Regions from separate parts of the Arthrobacter sp. Soil761 genome, predicted to be linked through region 4. Evidence: predicted binding sites of a transcription regulator. Region 4 holds the regulator's gene; each other region holds the start of a gene.
The links. The regulator LexA, encoded in region 4, represses DNA repair genes until DNA is damaged. The targets are predictions, from matches to a motif close to TCGAACANNTGTTCGA.
Positions count from the first base shown of each region.

Region 1: ASG79_RS09930 (DUF6504 family protein) is a predicted target of LexA. The motif match lies at 2,785-2,800, and genes of this name have one in related genera.
Region 2: ASG79_RS15970 (shikimate dehydrogenase) is a predicted target of LexA. The motif match lies at 2,553-2,568, and genes of this name have one in related genera.
Region 3: ASG79_RS03655 (LexA family protein) is a predicted target of LexA. The motif match lies at 2,339-2,354, and genes of this name have one in related genera.

Region 1 covers NZ_LMSF01000012.1:400,052-404,542, reverse strand. Annotated here, with positions in the region: gene ASG79_RS09960 (biotin/lipoate A/B protein ligase family protein) at 1-238, shown strand, start outside; gene ASG79_RS09955 (mycoredoxin) at 278-535, opposite strand; gene ASG79_RS09950 (SOS response-associated peptidase) at 668-1,429, shown strand; gene ASG79_RS09945 (VOC family protein) at 1,525-1,947, opposite strand; gene ASG79_RS09940 (chorismate mutase) at 1,964-2,287, shown strand; gene ASG79_RS09935 (hypothetical protein) at 2,315-2,704, opposite strand; gene ASG79_RS09930 (DUF6504 family protein) at 2,837-3,187, shown strand; gene ASG79_RS09925 (DNA polymerase III subunit alpha) at 3,207-4,491, shown strand, end outside.
Region 2 covers NZ_LMSF01000028.1:307,810-312,300, forward strand. Annotated here, with positions in the region: gene ASG79_RS15960 (MFS transporter) at 94-1,413, opposite strand; gene ASG79_RS15965 (IclR family transcriptional regulator) at 1,648-2,514, shown strand; gene ASG79_RS15970 (shikimate dehydrogenase) at 2,662-3,543, shown strand; gene ASG79_RS15975 (bifunctional sugar phosphate isomerase/epimerase/4-hydroxyphenylpyruvate dioxygenase family protein) at 3,543-4,491, shown strand, end outside.
Region 3 covers NZ_LMSF01000002.1:259,590-264,080, reverse strand. Annotated here, with positions in the region: gene ASG79_RS03665 (ABC transporter substrate-binding protein) at 1-402, opposite strand, end outside; gene ASG79_RS03660 (Y-family DNA polymerase) at 571-1,869, opposite strand; gene ASG79_RS03655 (LexA family protein) at 1,894-2,325, opposite strand; gene ASG79_RS03650 (Cof-type HAD-IIB family hydrolase) at 2,477-3,295, shown strand; gene ASG79_RS03645 (hypothetical protein) at 3,407-3,670, shown strand; gene ASG79_RS03640 (glycerophosphodiester phosphodiesterase) at 3,713-4,491, shown strand, end outside.
Region 4 covers NZ_LMSF01000013.1:16,849-21,339, forward strand. Annotated here, with positions in the region: gene hisB (imidazoleglycerol-phosphate dehydratase HisB) at 1-155, opposite strand, end outside; gene ASG79_RS10945 (histidinol-phosphate transaminase) at 217-1,335, opposite strand; gene ASG79_RS10950 (LysM peptidoglycan-binding domain-containing protein) at 1,444-1,845, opposite strand; gene lexA (transcriptional repressor LexA) at 2,199-2,933, shown strand; gene ASG79_RS10960 (ATP-dependent DNA helicase) at 3,012-4,491, opposite strand, start outside.

The sequences.
Region 1 (4,491 bases), on a different contig from region 4:
GGTCTCGGGTGGCTGGCTCTTCAGCTCCGTCATCGTGGTGGAGGATTCCGCCCCGATCCGCAAGGTCCTCACCGACAGCTATGCCGCGCTCGGCCTGAACTGGGACCCGGCAACCGCCGGTGCCGCCAACGACCTGGTGCCCGGCCTTGACGTGGCAGCCGTTGAGCGGTCCCTGCTGGAAACATATGCGAGCCATGCCACCCTGGAAACTGCTTCCTTCAGCAGCCTGGGGGCATGACCCGCACTAAAGTTGCGGCGATGCCGCGTCTTGGGCCGGTCAGGCAGCCAGCCGGCTCTTGACCTCGGCAGCAGACGGGTTGGTGGCTGCGGAGCCGTCCGGGAAAAGCACTGTGGGAACCGTACGGTTGCCCCCGTTCAGCTGCTCCACGAGTTCGGCAGTGCCGTCCACCTCTTCGATGTTGACTTCCGTGTAGCCGATGCCCTGCGCGTCCAGCTGCTTCTTGAGCCGGTTGCAGTAGCCGCACCAGGTGGTGGAGAACATGGTGATGGTGCCGGATTCGGGAGTGAAGTCCACAGGGATCTCCTATACGTCGCTTGAAAGGTTTCCTTACCGTCAACCGTAGCGTGGCTGCCGGTATTCCCCGGTGCCTGACGCCTGGAACGGCGCCGGATGACAGTTTGTGGCGGCCGGTGGCAAGCTGGTGCCATGTGTGGACGCTACGTAATGGCACGCGCCGTGGGGGACCTGCTGGCTGAGTTCGATGCCGAGCTGGAGAGCGAGGTGAGCATCCCGCCGTCGTGGAACGTGGCACCCACCGATGCCGTCCCCATCGTGCTGGAGCGCCTGGTGGATGACAGTGCCGCGCCCCGGCAGGTGCGCCAGCTGCACGTGGCACGCTGGGGCATGGTCCCGTCCTGGGCCAAGGACCCCGGAATCGGTTCCCGCATGATCAACGCCCGGAGCGAATCGGTGCTGGAGAAGCCGGCGTTCCGGAAGGCAGTCCAGTCCCGCCGCTGCGCGGTCCCGGCCGATGGCTACTACGAATGGAAGCAGGGACCTGGGAAGTCGAAGCAGCCCTACTACGTGCACCCGGGCACGGACCACGGGCTGGTCTTCGCCGGCCTCTACGAGTGGTGGAAGGACCCCTCCGTTCCCGAAGGGGATCCGGGCCGCTGGCTGCTCTCAACGTCCATCCTCACGGCAGACACGCCTCCGCCGGGGTCTGAATCCACCATCTTCGGGAAGCTGACGGAGCTGCACGACCGCGTCCCCCTGCCCATGGACAGGGACACCATGGAGGCATGGCTGGATCCGCAGGCGGATGACGCCGCCGGACTCGTGGACCTGGTGCGGTCCGGCGTCAAGAATGCCGCGGCCGACTGGCGGGTGGAGTCGGTGGGCAAGGAAGTGGGCAATGTCCGCAACAACGGCCCCGAACTGATCCGCCCGGTCGAAGCCCTGTTCTAGCTGCCCTGTTCCAGCGCCCTGTTCTAGCGGCCTGTTTTCCCAGCCCTGTTTTTCAGCCCAGCTCCAGCAGCCGCACCTCATGGTGAGGCCGGGGATCAGACGGTGACCCTGCCGGCGTCGTCCACTGCCCAGGTGGGGTTGTACGCCACTTCCCAGCGGAACCCGTCGGGGTCGGCAAAATAGCCCGTGTAGCCGCCCCACGGCTGGGTGACCGGCTCGGCAATGATGTCAGCGCCGGCCTCCGCGGCCTCTTCCATGACCCTGTCCACGTCCCCGGGACCGGCGACGTTGTGGCTGAGGGTGATGCAGGGGATGCCGGCGGGAGGGCTGGTGCCCGCTTCGGCCTGCATTTGGCGGACGTCCCACAGGGACAGCACCAGGCCGTGGTTCACCTGGATGAACAGCACTTCCCCGGCAACCTCACGGTGGACCGGCCAGCCAAGGCCATCAACGTAGAAGTCGCGGGATGCCTGAACATTGCGGACTCCGAGGGAGATAAAGTCGACTCTTGGCTCCATGCTTCGATACTGTCAGATGATGGCGACAATTCAAGGAAACGATAGGGATGCCCGGGCCGACAAGGAACAGCTCGCTGCCGTTCGGGTTGCCGTTGATGAGGTGGATGAACAGATTGTCACCCTCATTGCCCGCCGCGAACGGCTGATCAGGATCGCCGGGACCCTCAAGGGTGATGACGCAGAGGTGCGTGCCCCGGGCCGGGTGGAGCGGATCATCGAGCACGTCCGGTCCGCCGCAGAGAAAAAGGACATCGATCCGGACATCGTCGAAGCAACCTACCGGGCGATGATCTCCGCGTTTATTGAACTTGAACTGCGGATCCACAAAGAAAACAGCTGACCTGTTCCGGGGGCTGGCGGAGGAGCCCTAAAGGGCTTCCTCCACCGGCACCCCGTGCTGGAACTCCCGGCCGTCCGCCTCACTGAAGGCTGACAGGACATGGCCCTGCCCCAGCCCGGTCAAGGCCGTCGCGGGAAAGCTCCCGGTAATGCTGTTGTCCGAGTGGGACACTCCCGACAGGTCGTAGTCTTCCTCGATTCCCTGGTCCCGGTTGAACGAGTAGCAGGCGATTGCCTCCCCGTTCATGAACTCAATGCACAGCCGTCGTTGCATGGAATAATCCGGCGAGGCTCCCATCAGGCCCACCACATAGGCCCCGGAGTCCGGAATGGTGCCGTCGATGTCGAACCGTGCAACCAGGGTGGAGTCCTGGGTCTTGATGCTTGCCTGCTTCAGGAGTGCGTCATCGGTACTCATGCCATCATCCTGCTCCCTGCCGCACGCTCCGTCCACCCCCGCCTATGTTTTGCTGCCTCCCCGGCGTAGACTGGATTCGTTCGAATACATATTCGAATAAGGGTCAAAATCTGCAGCTGCAGGGAGGCGCACGTGGGCATGTTCAGCGAGTCCGTTGACGTGGTGTGCTCCGCTTCCGGGCAGCCGGAATCCCTGACGTGGGCAGGAACGTCATACATCGTCTGTGCCGAACCTGTCCGCTGGTATGAACGCCGGCAATGGTGGGCAGAGGATACCCGGGCTCCGCTGGGAAGCGGACCGGGCGTGGTGGACCACGAAATCTGGCGGGTCCAGGTACTGCCTGCCAAAGTGGCGTCCCGCCCGATGGGGCCAGGAGAACCTGCCGTTGCCGAACCCCTCACCCTTGACCTGACCCGCCATATCCGCAGTGGCCGTTGGCGGCTGCTGCGGATCCATGACGGCCTTCGCCCCAAAACCGCATGAATCCCCACCTCCCATCACCATGAGCTTTACCCACCTCCACGTTTCCACGGCATTTAGTGCCCACTACGGTGTCTCCTGGCCTGAAGAGCTGGCAATGGCGGCCGCAGCCGACGGCGCAACGGCCCTTGCCTGCACCGACCGGGACGGGCTGTACGGCACCATCAAGCACCTCAAGGCCTGCATGGCGGCGGGCATCGACCCCATAGTGGGGGTGGACCTTGCAGTATTTGACGACGACGGCGATCACCGCACACAGGTATCCGGCAGGGTGGTGGTGCTGGCCCGCGGCCACAACAACGGTGCCGGGTACCGTGCGCTGTGCCGGCTGGTTTCCGATTCCCACGCCAGGACCTCGGGGAAAGCCGGGGGAGCGGTGCCCGCCGCGGTCACCCGTGCCGAACTCGCCTCCCGCACCCTTGACCCCCAGACCCTCAAGCCGGTGCTGACCGTCCTGATTGGACCGGATTCCGACGTCGGACGGGCCATGGGTGGCCGGCGCTACCTGCGTCCACGGACCCTGTTCAAGCAATGGCTGGATGCCATGCCCGCTGGAACGGTCGTGGCGGAAATTGTCTCCCAGCTCAGCGCTCCGGGGACTCCCTTCAGCACCGCACATGCAGTCCGCATGCTCAGGCTCGCAGAGGAACACCACGTACCCGCCATCCTCACCAACGCCGTCAGGTACTGTGCCGCAGACGGCGCACCAACCGCCGACGTCCTGGATTCTGCCCGGACCCTGAAGTCCCTTCCGGAACTTGCAGGTGAACCGCTCCTGCAGCCCACCGGGCAGGGCTGGCTGAAAACCTCCGAACAAATGCTGGGACTGGGAAAGGAAATCATTTCCGCTGCCGGTTACGGTGCAGCAGACCTCAAACAGCTGATGGCGCAAACAGAGGCGCTCGCCGACCTCTGCCGGATCGACCCCAGCACCGATATGGGGTGGAAGCAGCCAGTGGTTCCGGAAGCATCGGTTATTGGGATCAGCCAGGATCCGCACGCCGAACTGATCCAGCGCTGCCATGCGGGAATCGGCAGGCGTTTCCCGGGGATCTCAGGAAAACCCGAACAGGAGATGCTGTCCCGGCTGGAGCATGAGCTTGGCATCATCCGGAACCTGGGTTTCTCCGCCTATTTCCTGACGGTGGCGGAGGTATCCCGCATGATCCAGGACATGGGGGTCCGGGCGGCCGCCAGGGGCTCAGGAGCCTCAAGCCTGGTCAACTACCTGATCGAGGTCAGCCATGTGAATCCCCTCCAGCATGACCTGATCTTTGAACGTTTCCTTTCCAACGACCGGGCCACCC
Region 2 (4,491 bases), on a different contig from region 4:
CAGATGGCACCAAAAAGCCCGCCACCTAATGGATCATCTTCCAGTAGGTGGCGGGCTTTCCGGCTCTAAACCGGGCTGGTGTGACGTCGGCGCCTACTTCACGCCCAGCAGGTTGGTGGGGGTCCGGAAGGACTCCTTGGCCGTGAGTGCCGAGACGGCGGCGATGGCGCAGATGATGGCGGTGAAGATGCTGATCTGGACCCAGCCGCCCGCCTGGATGCCGCCCATGGCAGCCACAATGGCCGGGGCGAAGCCAGCCATCAGGAACCCGAGCTGGGTGCCGATGGCCAGGCCGGAGAAGCGGACCTTGGTGCTGAACATCTCGGCGTAGAAGGACGGCCACACGGCGTTGGAGGCGGCGTAGCCGAAGGAGAAGAAGCCGATGGCTGCAACGAACATCAACGGGATGCTGTGGGATTCCAGGCTGAGCAGGAACAGCGGGGTGAGGATTGCGCTGGCCACGGCGCCGTAAATGAAGACGGGCTTGCGGCCGATCCTGTCCGCGAGCTTCCCGAAGAGCGGCTGGGTGCCCAGGGCCACCAGGTTGGCCCCGACGACGAGCCACAGGGTGGTGGTGCCGTCCACTCCGGCCACGGTCTTGGCGTAGCTGATGGCCAGGGTGCCGAAGACGGTGGAGACGGCGGCAATGAAGGCGCAGGCGACAACACGCAGGACGTCGCGCCAGTGGCCCTTGAGGAGGTCGGCCACCGGGAGCTTGGAGATCTGGGCGTTCTTCTGCGCTTCCTCGAAGGCCGGCGGCTCGTGCAGCGTGCGGCGGATGAAGAAGGCAACCATGACCACGACGGCGCTGAGCCAGAACGGGACGCGCCAGCCGATGCCGTACTTGATCTCATCCGGCAGGGCCAGGACGGGGATGAAGACCAGGGCGGCGAGGATCTGGCCGCCCTGGGTACCGGTGAGGGTCCAGGACGTAAAGAAGGAACGCTGGTTGTCCGGAGCGTGCTCCAGGGTCATGGACGAGGCGCCGGCCTGCTCACCGGCGGCGGAGAGGCCCTGGCACAGGCGGGCCAGCACCAGCAGGACCGGGGCCCACCAGCCGACCGTGTGGAAGTCGGGGAGGCAGCCGATCACGAACGTCGACGCGCCCATGAGCAGCAGGGTAAACATCAGGACCTTCCGGCGGCCCACCCGGTCGCCGAAGTGGCCCAGGATGATGGCGCCCACGGGACGTGCCACGTAGGCGAAGCCGAAGGTGGCGAAGGACATGATGGCAGCGTTGGTGTCTGCATCGGGAAAGAAGACCTTGGGGAAGATCAGCGCCGCAGCGGATCCGAAGATGAAGAAGTCGTAGTATTCGACGGCGCTGCCCAGGAAGCTGGCGAGGGCTGCTTTCCTGGGCGTCCCGGCACGGGTGAGGGCACCCGCCCCGGCGGACGGAAGTGTCTGGCTCATGGTGTTCCTTTGGTGTGACGACATTGTCGCGGATGGATCTGGAGGTCGCAGCCGCCGCTGCCTTGGTGCGGGCGGGGCGCGATGCGGCTGGAGTCCGGAAGAAGACCCGGCGTCAGTAGCCACATGGTGGGAGCTACTTGTGCGATATAGAAACTATGACTGTGAGGGCAGTCACCTGTCAAGAAAATAATCACCATCTAGAAATAGCTCTCACATTGTGGCAACATGATTGCCATGAGTGTGAACCAAACCACAGCGGCCAATGAAGAATCCGCTGCTGCCCCTGCCGCCACGGAGCCCGTGAACGCCATGCCCCCGGAGGCGAAGGTTGGCGCGCGTCCTGCGGAACGCACGGACATGGTGGGCAAGGCCCTGGGCCTGCTTGTCCTCCTGGGGGACGAACCCCGCGGTGCCAGCGCCGCGGAAATTTCCCGCCGCGCGGAACTGCCGTTCAGCACAACCTACCGGCTGCTCGGATCCCTGACCCGTGACGGCTTTGTTGACTACGAGCCGGACGGCCGCCGCTACCACCTGGGCCTGCGCATCTTCCAGCTGGGCCAGCGGGTCTCCAACCACCACGGTTTCGCGGGCACTGCCATGCCCATCCTGCGCCGGGTGACCGAGCAGACCGGGGAAGCCACCATCCTCAGCGTCCGGGACGGCCTGCACCACCTCACCGTCAGCAAGGTGGACGGGCCGCAGATCTTCCGCGTCACCAGCGATCCGGGCCACCTGGGCTCCTTGTCCACCACTGCCGTCGGCAAGGCCCTGGTGGCATTCGCCGAGGATGCGGAACGGGAGCGGCTGCTCGCGGAACTCCCGCTCGAGGCGCTCACCGCCCGCTCCATCACCGACCGGGACGCGTTCCGGGCGGAAATCGAGGAGGTGCGCCGCCGCGGCTACGCGGTCATGGATGAGGAGAACGAGGCCGGCATGCGTGCCGTGGCGGTGCCCCTGCTCAACAGCCAGGGCCACGCCTTTGCCTCCCTGGCGACGGCCGTTCCGGTCTTCCGCCTGAGCCTCGAGGAGCTGGAGGCCCACGTCCCCGTCCTGGTCGATGCGGCAGCCGAGTTGGCTGCACGCCTTCCGCAGCGCGGCTAAGGCGCCTGTGCCGTTACTCAAAATATTTGGTTCGTATCTCGAACAGTAGTGCGAGAAGTGAACAAATGCTGTACTGTAATCCCTATCACCGGCGCAGCCCATCCCCGCATGGACACTGCCGGTGCCGTTACCAAAGGAGCTGCACGGATGAGTATTCGAACTGAGTCCTACCTCGTGGGACTGGTTGGAGACGGTGTCACGCCGTCGCTCACGCCGCCCATGCACGAACGGGAAGGTGACGTGCAGGGCCTGCGTTACCTCTACCGCCCCATCGACCTCCTGGAGCTGGGCCTGGCGGGCGAGTCCGTCGGCAGCATCCTGCAGAGCGCCCGGACGCTGGGCTTCAATGGGTTGAACATCACCCATCCCTGCAAGCAGCTGGTCCTGGAGCACCTTGACGAAATCTCCCCGGACGCCCGCCGCCTGGGCGCCGTCAACACCGTGGTGATCCGGGACGGCCGCTTCATCGGCCACAACACCGACTTCTCCGGCTTCGCCGCGGCACTGGCTTCCGGCCTCCCCGGGGCGTCGCTGGACCGCGTGGTCCAGCTCGGTGCCGGCGGTGCCGGATCTGCCGTCGCCTACGCCCTGCTGACCGCCGGCGTCAGGACCCTGCACCTGGTGGACGTGGACCCGGGACGCGCGGCAGCCCGGGCCGCCGAGCTCCAGGGCTTCTTCCCGGACAGCACCGTCACGGCAGGTACGACGGCGGAGCTGCCGCAGCTGATGCGCGTGGCCGACGGCCTGGTGCACTGCACCCCCGTGGGGATGGCCGCCCACCCCGGCGTGCCGCTGGACCTGGACCTGCTGGAGTCCCGGCACTGGGTGGCGGATATCGTCTACCGCCCCATCGACACGGAACTGGTCCGCGGCGCCCGGGCCAAGGGCTGCGACGTCCTGGACGGCGGCCGGATGGCCGTGGGCCAGGCCGCGGACGCGTTCCGGATCTTCACCGGCCTGGACGCGGACCCGGACCGCATGCGCGCCCACTTCCTGGAGCTCGTGGCAGCGGAAGAGGTGGCTGCCTGATGCGCACCGGAATCGCCACTGTCTGCCTGTCCGGAACCCTCAAAGAGAAGATGCAGGCCTGCGCCATTGCAGGCTTCGACGGCATCGAGATCTTCGAGCAGGACCTGGTGACGTCCCCGCTGAGTCCCGAGGACGTCCGCAAGCTGGCCGCCGACCTGGGCCTTGGCCTGGATCTTTACCAGCCCTTCCGGGATTTCGACGGCGTCAGCCCGGACCTGCTGAAGGCCAACCTCCGCCGGGCCGAGGCCAAGTTCCGGCTCATGGCCCGCCTGGGCATGGACACCATCCTGGTCTGCTCCAACGTTGCCACCGCCACCATCGACGACGACGGCCTCCGCACCGAGCAGCTGGCACAGCTTGCCAACCTGGCCGGCGACCACGGCGTCAAGGTGGCCTATGAAGCGCTTGCGTGGGGCAAGTACGTCAACGACTACGAGCATGCCTACCGGCTGGTGGAGATGGTTGACCATCCCAATCTGGGCACCTGCCTGGACTCCTTCCACATCCTGTCGCGGGACTGGGAAACCGCCCACATTGAGGCATTCAACCCGGAGAAGATCTTCTTCGTCCAGGTTGCGGACGCCCCCAAGCTCTCCATGGATGTGCTGTCCTGGAGCCGGCACTACCGGGTGTTCCCGGGCGAGGGCCAGTTTGAGCTGGCCAAGTTCATGGGCCACGTGGTCCGGGCCGGGTACACCGGACCCGTCTCGCTGGAAGTCTTCAATGACGTTTTCCGCCAGTCGGACGTGGAGCGGACGGCCGTGGATGCCATGCGGTCGCTCATCTGGCTTGAAGAACAGAGCGCCAAATGGCTGGCCGGTACCGAAGCCGCACCAGGCAACGGAGCAGCGCTCCGCCGTCGTTACCCCATGGAGCTTGCCACCCTGCCCAAGGTGAACGAACCCGCGGGCTTCAACTTTGCCGAGGTCAAGGCGGACGACACCGCGC
Region 3 (4,491 bases), on a different contig from region 4:
GTTCGGGCCGATGTAGGTGGCGTCGATGGCGCCGGCGTTCAGCGCTTCGATGGCTGCGGGGCCGGCGTTGAACACCTGGGTGCTGAGCTTGGTGCTGCCCAGTTCATCGGCGATGAAGCCCTTGCTGACCCCTACCAGGGCGGGGGCGTGGGTGACGTTGCCGAAGTAGCCAAGCTTCAGCTCGGCCGCCGGGTTGCCGGCGGGCGCCACGTCGGCTGCCGGTGCAGCGGTGCCGTTGTTGACGGCGGAGGCGACGGCGGCACCCCCGCCGATCAGGGCCAGCGCGGCTGCCGCGATGCCGATTTTGAGGCCGAGCGGGCGCTGGGGCTTGGCTGACCCGCCGGCGACGATGCGGGTGGATGCTTGCTGGTTTTGCGGACTCTTGTCCTGCGGGTTTGCCATGGGGAAATCCTTTGCTGGGGCTGATGCTGAGACGAGATTACGGAGCGCCCGGCGGCCCCACAATCATTCGTGTCGCAGTGGTTCACGGGGAGACGCGAAGCCTCAATGCGGCGTAGCAGGGCGTTAAAAATCGTCGCGGAGCGTCTTGATTCGGCCCTCCTGGTGCCCCTACGCGGCCTTCACCAGGGGGAGCTCGTCCCAGTGCGTGGTGTAACGGGGCGAACGCATGTCCCGCTTCATGGTCCAGTCCAGGCCCGACTTGATGCCCGCATGCCCCAGCCCGATGGACCCCCGTCCAAACCGGCGGCTCACATCCTCAAGCAATGGCCCGATGCCGCGTTCCTCGTGCCGGTTCTCGAACAGTTCGAGCGGGGGCTGGTTTCCCGTGGGCCGCAGGTCGGTGAGCATCAGGCCCGCTTTGGCATATTTCAGTCCATCCCGGATATTGGGCAGCAGCGCGTGGGCGGCTTTGGTGAGCAGGAGTGGATCCGCGGTGGGCATGGGCAACGAGACGCAGACCGAAGGGTAGGCCTGTTCGTAATCCCTGAAGGGGGACGTGGCAGCGAAGGCCGTCAGCACTTTCGCCTGCAGTCCGTGCTTGGACAGCCTGGCGCTCGCCTGCTGCCCGTAGATGCTCAGAACCTCGCGCAGGCCGGCGGCGGTGGTCACGGGAGTGGCGAAGGAACGGGAAAATATCAGCTGGTCGCGGCCGATGCGCTCCTCCTCCATGGGAATGCACGGGGTGCCGCGCAGTTCCAGGACGGTGCGCATCAGCACCACCGAAAACTTGTCCCTGATCGCCACCGGATCCGCCCGGACCAGGTCCAGCACGGTGAAGATGCCCAACACGTTGAGCCGCTTCATCAGCCGCCCGGCAATGCCCCACACCTCGTCCACCGGCAACCGGCCCATGAGGGCCTCGCGAACGTCGGCCGGGACCGACTCCCAGAGGCAGACCCCGCCAAAAGCGGCGTTGTTCTTGGCCCACTTGTTGCAGAGCTTTGCCAGGGTCTTGGTGGGGGCGATGCCCACGCAGACCGGCACCCCCACGTGCCGCCGCACGGCCTCTTTCATCCTGCGGCCCAGGGCCAGCAGCTCGTCCGGTTTTCCCTTCACGCCCAGGAACGCTTCGTCGATGCTGTAAACCTCCAGCCACGCCGAGTACCTGCCCAGCAGCTCCATCACCCGGGAGCTGATGTCCCCGTAGAGCTCATAGTTGCTGGACTTCGCCACCAGGCCCCACTCCTTGGCCCGCGGCGCGAGCTTGAACCAGGGCTCGCCGGTGGCGATGCCCAGGGCCTTCGCCTCGGGGGAGCGCGTCACCGCGCAGCCGTCATTGTTGGACAGCACCACCAGCGGGCGGCCCTCCAGGGAGGGGTCGAAGGCGCGCTCCGCGGAGGCGTAGAAGCAGTTGACATCCACGTGGGCGATCTGCGGCATCCGCCGCATGAGCACCGGCTTAGGCATGCTGCTCCTCAAACGTGGAATATCTCAGACGTGGTGCAGGCACCTGGTGGCGACACCCCAGATGGTCAGCTCGGACAGGGCGGGGACGTGGATATCCGGATATTTGGGGTTCTCCGCCTGCAGCACCACGCCGGTGCCGGTGATGCGGAGGCGCTTAACCGTCAGCTCCCCGTCCAGCACCGCAATCACCACACACCCGTCCTTCGGCTCCAGTGCCCGGTTCACGATCAGTTCGTCACCGTCGCTGATGCCGGCGCCCTCCATGGAGTCCCCGGTGACCCGGACCACGAAGGTGCTGGTGATGTCCTTGATGAGGTGCGCGTTCAAGTCGATCCGCCCGTCAAAGTAGTCCTGCGCAGGAGACGGAAACCCTGCCGCCACCGCCACGGGGGAGATCAGTACCGTGAATAACGAGGCGCCCGCATCTATCACGCGGGGACCGATAATAACGCCCACAACACACCCTTATTCGAATATATGTTCGATAGTTTCAGTGTAGACCCGGAGACTGACAACGGCACCACCCCGGCCGTCCCTGGACAGCCCGCGGACCCGAAGCGGACGCTCCGGCGGCGACGGTGCGCAAACCCCCACGTAGACTGGCATCATGCGGCTGGTAGCAAGCGATATTGACGGAACGATCCTTGGGCACGACGGAAAAATCAGCCCCCGCACCATCCGCGCCTTCCACGCCTGCCGCGATGCCGGCGTCGAGCTCGTGTTTGTCACGGGCCGTCCGCCGCGCTGGCTGCACCCCCTCGAGGAGCAGCTGGGCCACACGGGACGGGTGATTTGCTCCAACGGTGCCGTGGTCTGGGACCTGGAGGCGGACCGCCTGGTCTCCGCCCGCACCCTGGCGATCCACACCGTCCTGGAGGTCCGCGGCATCATCAAGGCGCTCCGCCCCGCGGCCCTGTTCGCAGCGGAAACGCTCACCGGATTCCATCTGGAACCGGGCTTCATCGAAAATGAATCCAGCGAGCTGCTGGCCGAATTCACCCCGGCCCCGCTGAAGGACACGCTCACCAGTGACGATTCGGTGGTCAAATTCCTTGCCATCGTCCGCGACGGCACACCCGATGATTTCCTCGCCGAGGTGGCACCCGCCGTCGAGCACCTGGCCGCGACGACCCACTCCTCGCCCGGCGTTGCCATGCTGGAACTCTCCCTGCCGGGGGTCAACAAGGCCGTTACCCTGGCCGAGTACGCTTCGGGGCTGGGCATTGATGCCGCGGATGTGGTGGCCTTCGGCGACATGCCCAATGACATCGAGATGCTCCGGTGGGCGGGTCACGGCTATGCCATGGCCAGCGGCCATCCGGAGGCCATCCGCGCGGCGGGGCAGCAGGCACCGCATTTTGACGACGACGGCGTGGCCCAGGTTTTGGAGGCGCGGCTCGCCTCCCTGGGCGTCCAGTTTTCCTGACCGCAGCAGCCCCCCGTATTCACAGCTGCCGCTCACCTGGCGTTTACCTTCGCCCCCTAGCGTGAACCATGGAAAGCAGGCACGACTTACGCCGGCTCATAGGGGGCAACCATGGCAAGGAACGTCAAACAGCACATGGCCGATGGGCCGCACCGGCCAGCAACCCCGGCTCCGCACTGGAAGCAGCTGCGCCAGGGCGACCGGGTCCGCGTCCTGCTGTCGCCCGGTTTTGAGGCAGGCGGCGTGGTGGACACCATCACCGCCGACCACACGGCAGTCTGGGTCCACCTGGACGGCGGCCGCGGCCGGACGCTCCTGCACTGCGGCGACGGGGTGGACATTGTGCCATGCGGGGAAACCGACTGCGCTGACTGACCCGCCGGCCCCAACCCCGCGCGGCTCGGGTACGCTCACATTGTGACCCTGCCCTTTTTCGAGCACAAGGACGACGCCGGGCGGCAGCTACCCATCGCCATGGCCCACCGCGGGTTCTCGGCTGAGGGGCTGGAAAACTCGATGGCCGCGTTCCGCTCCGGCGTCGAACTGGGCTTCCGGTACCTGGAAACGGACGTGCACACCACGGCCGACGGCGTGCTGCTGCTCTTCCACGATGAAGCCCTGGACCGCCTGACCGACGGCAGCGGCCGCGTGGCGGACCTGCCGGCCGCGGACGTCGCCAAGGCCAGGATCAACGGCCGCGAGCCCATCCCGACGTTCGATGAATTGGTGACCCAGCTGCCACACGCCCGGCTGAACCTGGACGTCAAGGACTGGGGCTCCGTCCACAGCACGGCCGCCGCCATCGAGCGGCACCAAGTGCACCAGCGGGTGCTGGTCACCAGTTTTTCGGACCGTCGACGGCGGGCGGTGCTGAAACTGCTCAGCCGGCCGGTTGCCTCCTCCGCCGGCGTGTCCTCCAATGCCCTTTTCACCCTGCTGGGCCCCGTGCTTCCACGCCCGGTGTTCCACCGGCTCATGCGCCGGGTGCTCAGGGACGTCCATGCGCTGCAGGTCCCCGTCCGCTATGGACGGATCCCTGTGGTCACCGCCGGGTTCATCCGCCGCGCCCACGCCCTTGGCCTGGCGGTGCACGTCTGGACCATCAACGATGCCGCGGAAATGCACCGCCTCCTCGACCTGGGCGCGGACGGCATCGTCACGGACCGCGCGGACCTGCTTCGCGAAGTGCTCATGGA
Region 4 (4,491 bases):
GCCGTGAGCATGTGGTCGTAGAACGGCACGGAGGTATCGATGTCCGATACGCCGGTTCCATCGAGGTTGATCTCCACGAGCACGGAGGACTCGCTGGTGGCACGCTCCATGCGGGCGGTCCGGGCCGCAGCCGTATTCGATCCGGTGGGACTCATGGTGAAGGATCCTTTGTGGGAGAAGAAGTAGTTCAAGGCGCCCAGCGCCGCAGTATCAAGTCTAGGCGGGAAGCGCGGCCTGGCCCGCAAGGATGCGTTCCAGGGAGGTAAGGAAGGCTGTGGTTTCCGCCTCAGTGCCTGCGGTGACCCGAAGGTGGCCGGGGATGCCCACGTCGCGGATGAGCACTCCGGCGTCCAGCAGCTCCTGCCATACCTGGTGCGGATTTTCCAGGCCCCCGAAGAACACGTAGTTGGAGTCCGAGGCGGCAGGCTTGAGGCCCATCCTGGTCAGTTCGGCCACAATGCGGTCCCGCTGCGCCTTGATGTCCTGGACATCGGCCATCAGTGCCTCGCGGTGTTGGAGCGCGGCCAGTGCGGTTGCCTGGGTAATCGCGGACAGGTGGTACGGAAGGCGCACCAGCCGCAGGGCATCGGTGACCTCCGGGGCCGCGGCCATGTAGCCGAGGCGGGCGCCGGCGAGTGCGAAGGCCTTGCTCATGGTGCGGGAAACTATCAGCCGCTCCCGGCCGGGCAGCAGGGTCAGGGCGCTGGGCGTGCCGTCATGCGCGAACTCGTGGTAGGCCTCGTCGACGATCACCACGGTCTGGCTGTCCTCGCCGGCGTCATAGACAGCCTCCACAACGTCAAGCCCCAGGCCGGTCCCCGTGGGGTTGTTGGGCGAGCAGAGGAAGACGATGTTGGGCCGCAGCTCCTCGACCTGCCGGGCGGCGGATTCGGCGCTCAGGTCGTAGCCTTCCGAGCGCACTCCCGTGATGTATTGGGTGTCGGTTCCGCTGGCGAGCAGGGGGTACATGGAGTACGTGGGTGGAAAGCCCAGGGCGGTGCGGCCGGGGCCGCCGAAGGCCTGGAGGATCTGCTGCAGGACCTCGTTGGAGCCGTTGGCTGCCCAGAGGTTTGATTCGTCGAGCCCGTGCCCCAGGTATTCCGCGAGAGCTTTCCGCAGGTCGGTGAATTCCCTGTCCGGGTACCGGTTGAGGCCTGCAGCTGCTTCCGTGACCGCCGCGCTGATGGCGGCGCGCACGTCCGCCGGAACACCATGGGTGTTCTCATTGACGTTCAGCAAAATGGGAACGTCCAGTTGGGGTGCCCCGTAGGGGGTCAGCCCGCGAAGATTGCTGCGGAGGGGAAGTCGGTTCAGACGCTCTAGCTGGTCGTTCACCTGAACAGTTTAGTTGCCGCGGCAACTACCGGAAAATGTGACGGATTCTGTTCGCCACCGGCGTTGCTGTCCCGGTCATCTTTCTCAAAGGCCAACACCAGGTGCCGCTCAGTGCGTGGGGACGAACAGCTGCTGCCCCGGCAGCACAGCGGCGGCCGGAAGGTTGTTGAGCTGGACGATGTCCGCCACCACGTCCCGGGCATCGCGGTCCGGAGCAACAGCGCCTGCGATGCTCCACAACGACTGGCCCGCCTGCACCGTCACGGTGACCGTCGGCGTCACGGCCAAATCCGCAGCTGAATCGGATGCCTTGGCCGGTGCGTTGAAAAGTCCGGACAGGGACAGCAGGAGTACCGCGAGGAGCACAAGCGGAACTCCGATCAGGACGATCCGCCCCCGGCGGGTCAGCCGCAGGGGCGCTGCTGACGGCGTCCGGCGCTGCGAGGGCTTCCGGGTCTGCAGGGAAACGCGGTGCGTAGGTGAAACCTGGTGAAGAGATAAAGCTGACATGAACTAAGCCCTCCTGGACCTGCCGTGCTGCCCGGGTGTCCGCCCGCTGCCGCCCTGCCGTTCACACCGTGTCCGGAGCTCCTCCGGCCATGTTTTCGAACGGGGCAATCGCTGGTTAGAACACATGTTCGAACTTTGCTTGTTAAGTTTTAGCACCTATCAACGAACAATGTCGAGACTCGCTAGAACAAATGTTTGGAAAAGCAATGTGGCTGGCCTAGCTTTGAACCAAAGAACAACCACCACTGAAGTTGAACAGCAGGGTCTGACAATGACAGTGGGAGTCCTTCCGGCGGCGCTGTGGAACAGGCCGCAACGGAAGATCCGGCGGCAAGCGAAAGGCATTGGCGAATATGGCAGCAGCAGCCGCCGGGGGCAGGACCGCCCCGCAACCCAGGAAGACCGCCAAGGGCTTGACCCCCCGGCAGAAGAAGATCCTCGAAACCATCCAGCGCTCGGTCAATGACAACGGCTACCCGCCCTCCATGCGGGAGATCGGCGACACGGTTGGCCTGGCCAGCCTGTCCAGCGTGACCCACCAGCTCTCGCAGCTGGAGAAGCTGGGTTACCTGCGGCGCGACCCCAAACGGCCGCGGGCCATGGAGGTGCTGATGCCCCTCACGCTGGACAGCGGAAGCAATGCCGCCGGCGCCTCCCCCGCGCCGCAGGCCACGGGCGGCGGTGCCACGGTAACGGAGCTGCCCACCGCGCTGGATACGGCCATGGTTCCGCTGGTTGGCCGGATTGCTGCCGGCGGTCCCATCCTCGCTGAGCAGCTCGTGGAGGATGTCATGCCGCTCCCCCGCCAGCTGGTCGGCCAGGGCGAGCTCTTCATGCTTAGGGTGGCCGGCGACTCCATGGTGGATGCCGCCATCTGTGACGGTGACTGGGTGGTGGTGCGGCGCCAGGCGGACGCAGCCAACGGGGACATCGTTGCTGCCCTGCTGGATGACGAGGCAACCGTCAAGACATTCCGCCAGCGCGACGGCCACACCTGGCTGCTGCCCCAAAACACGCAGTACGAACCCATTCTGGGCGACCATGCCACCATCATGGGCAAGGTTGTCTCGGTCCTGCGTTCCCTCTGACCGGGTCTCCCGCGAAGGGACGGCCTGCCGGAAATTGCACGGCGGCTGCCCCCGCTGGCGTCGTTCGCCTGCCGGGCCCTACGTGGCCGCGTCCGCGCCCAGCCTGGCCAATGCCGCCAGCGCCTTGCTGCGGTCCGTGGTAGCCCAGAACGGCGGCAGAGCGCCGCGGAGGAATCCGGCGTAGCGCTCTGTTGCCAGCCGGGAATCCAGAACGGCCACCACGCCCTTGTCTCCCGTGGACCGGATCAGGCGGCCGGCACCCTGGGCCAGCCTGATGGCGGCATGCGTGGCCGAGACGGACATGAAGCCGTTTCCGCCGGCCTGGGCCACGGCACGCGAACGCGCGGTCATCAGCGGATCATCCGGCCTGGGGAACGGGATGCGGTCGATCACCACCAGGCGGCAGGAGCCTCCCGGAACGTCAACCCCCTGCCACAGGGACATAGTCCCGAAGAGGCAGGTGTCCGGTTCGTCGGCGAACTGCTTCACCAAAGCGGTCATGGTCGACTCGCCCTGGCAGAGGACAGTCACATCGAGCTTCGGCCGCAGGGCGTCGGCAGCCTCTTCGGCAGCCCGTCGGGATGAAAACAGGCAGAGGGCACCCCCGCCGGACGCTTTGATGAGCGCTTCCAGTTCCTCCAGCGCCTCCGGCGAAACGCCGCGGCCCGGCTTTGGCAGGTGGCCGGCCACGTAGAGGATGCCCTGTTTCGGGTAGTCGAAGGGCGAGCCGACATCCACACCCGTCCAGCTGGGTGCGCCGTCGCCGATAAGGCCCAGTCCCCCGGCCGCGGGTTCAAATGCCGAGCCAATGGCGAGGGTTGCGGACGTCAGCACGACGGTGTGCCCGGCGAAGAGTCCTTCCCGGAGCCTGCCTGCCACGGACAGCGGCGCGATGTTGACCAGCACCGGGGCATTGTCATCGGGCTGGGAATATCCCTGGCCGGGATCGAACGTGCCGGCCCGGGAAAACCACACGACCTCGCGGTTTTCACGGGCAGCAATAAGCCGCTCACACAATTCCAGGATGAGCATGAGGCGGGACCGGGCCAGCTGGCGGCCGCCGTCGGCCGTGGCGTTGCTGTCCCCCTTGGAATCGGACAACGCGGCCCGGCACGCCTCCCGCAACTGGTCCATGCAGTCCAGCTGTTCGTCGTTCAGCCCGTTGGGAAGCAGGCCGCTGGGCGCACCGGCGAGGGCCAGTTCAAGGTTTGCGGCTGCGGCGTTCAGCGCGTCCACCGTGATGGCGGTATGTTTGCGGGCGCCGGAAGCGGCAGCGTGGACCATGGCCACCGACAGCTGACCGGACACGGCTCCGGTGACCCGGTCCTGCAACTCGTGCGCTTCATCCACCACCACGACGTCGTACTCGGGCAGGACTGCAAGTCCTTCGAAGGCGCTGACGGCCAGCATGGCGTGATTCGTCACCACCACATCTGCCTCGGCTGCGTCCTGCCGGGCCAGCTCGCTGAAGCACTCGGCGGCCATGGGGCACTTTTGGGCCCCCAGGCACTCCATGGAAGTGACGGAGACCTGGCGCCAGGCACGGTCCGTCACACCC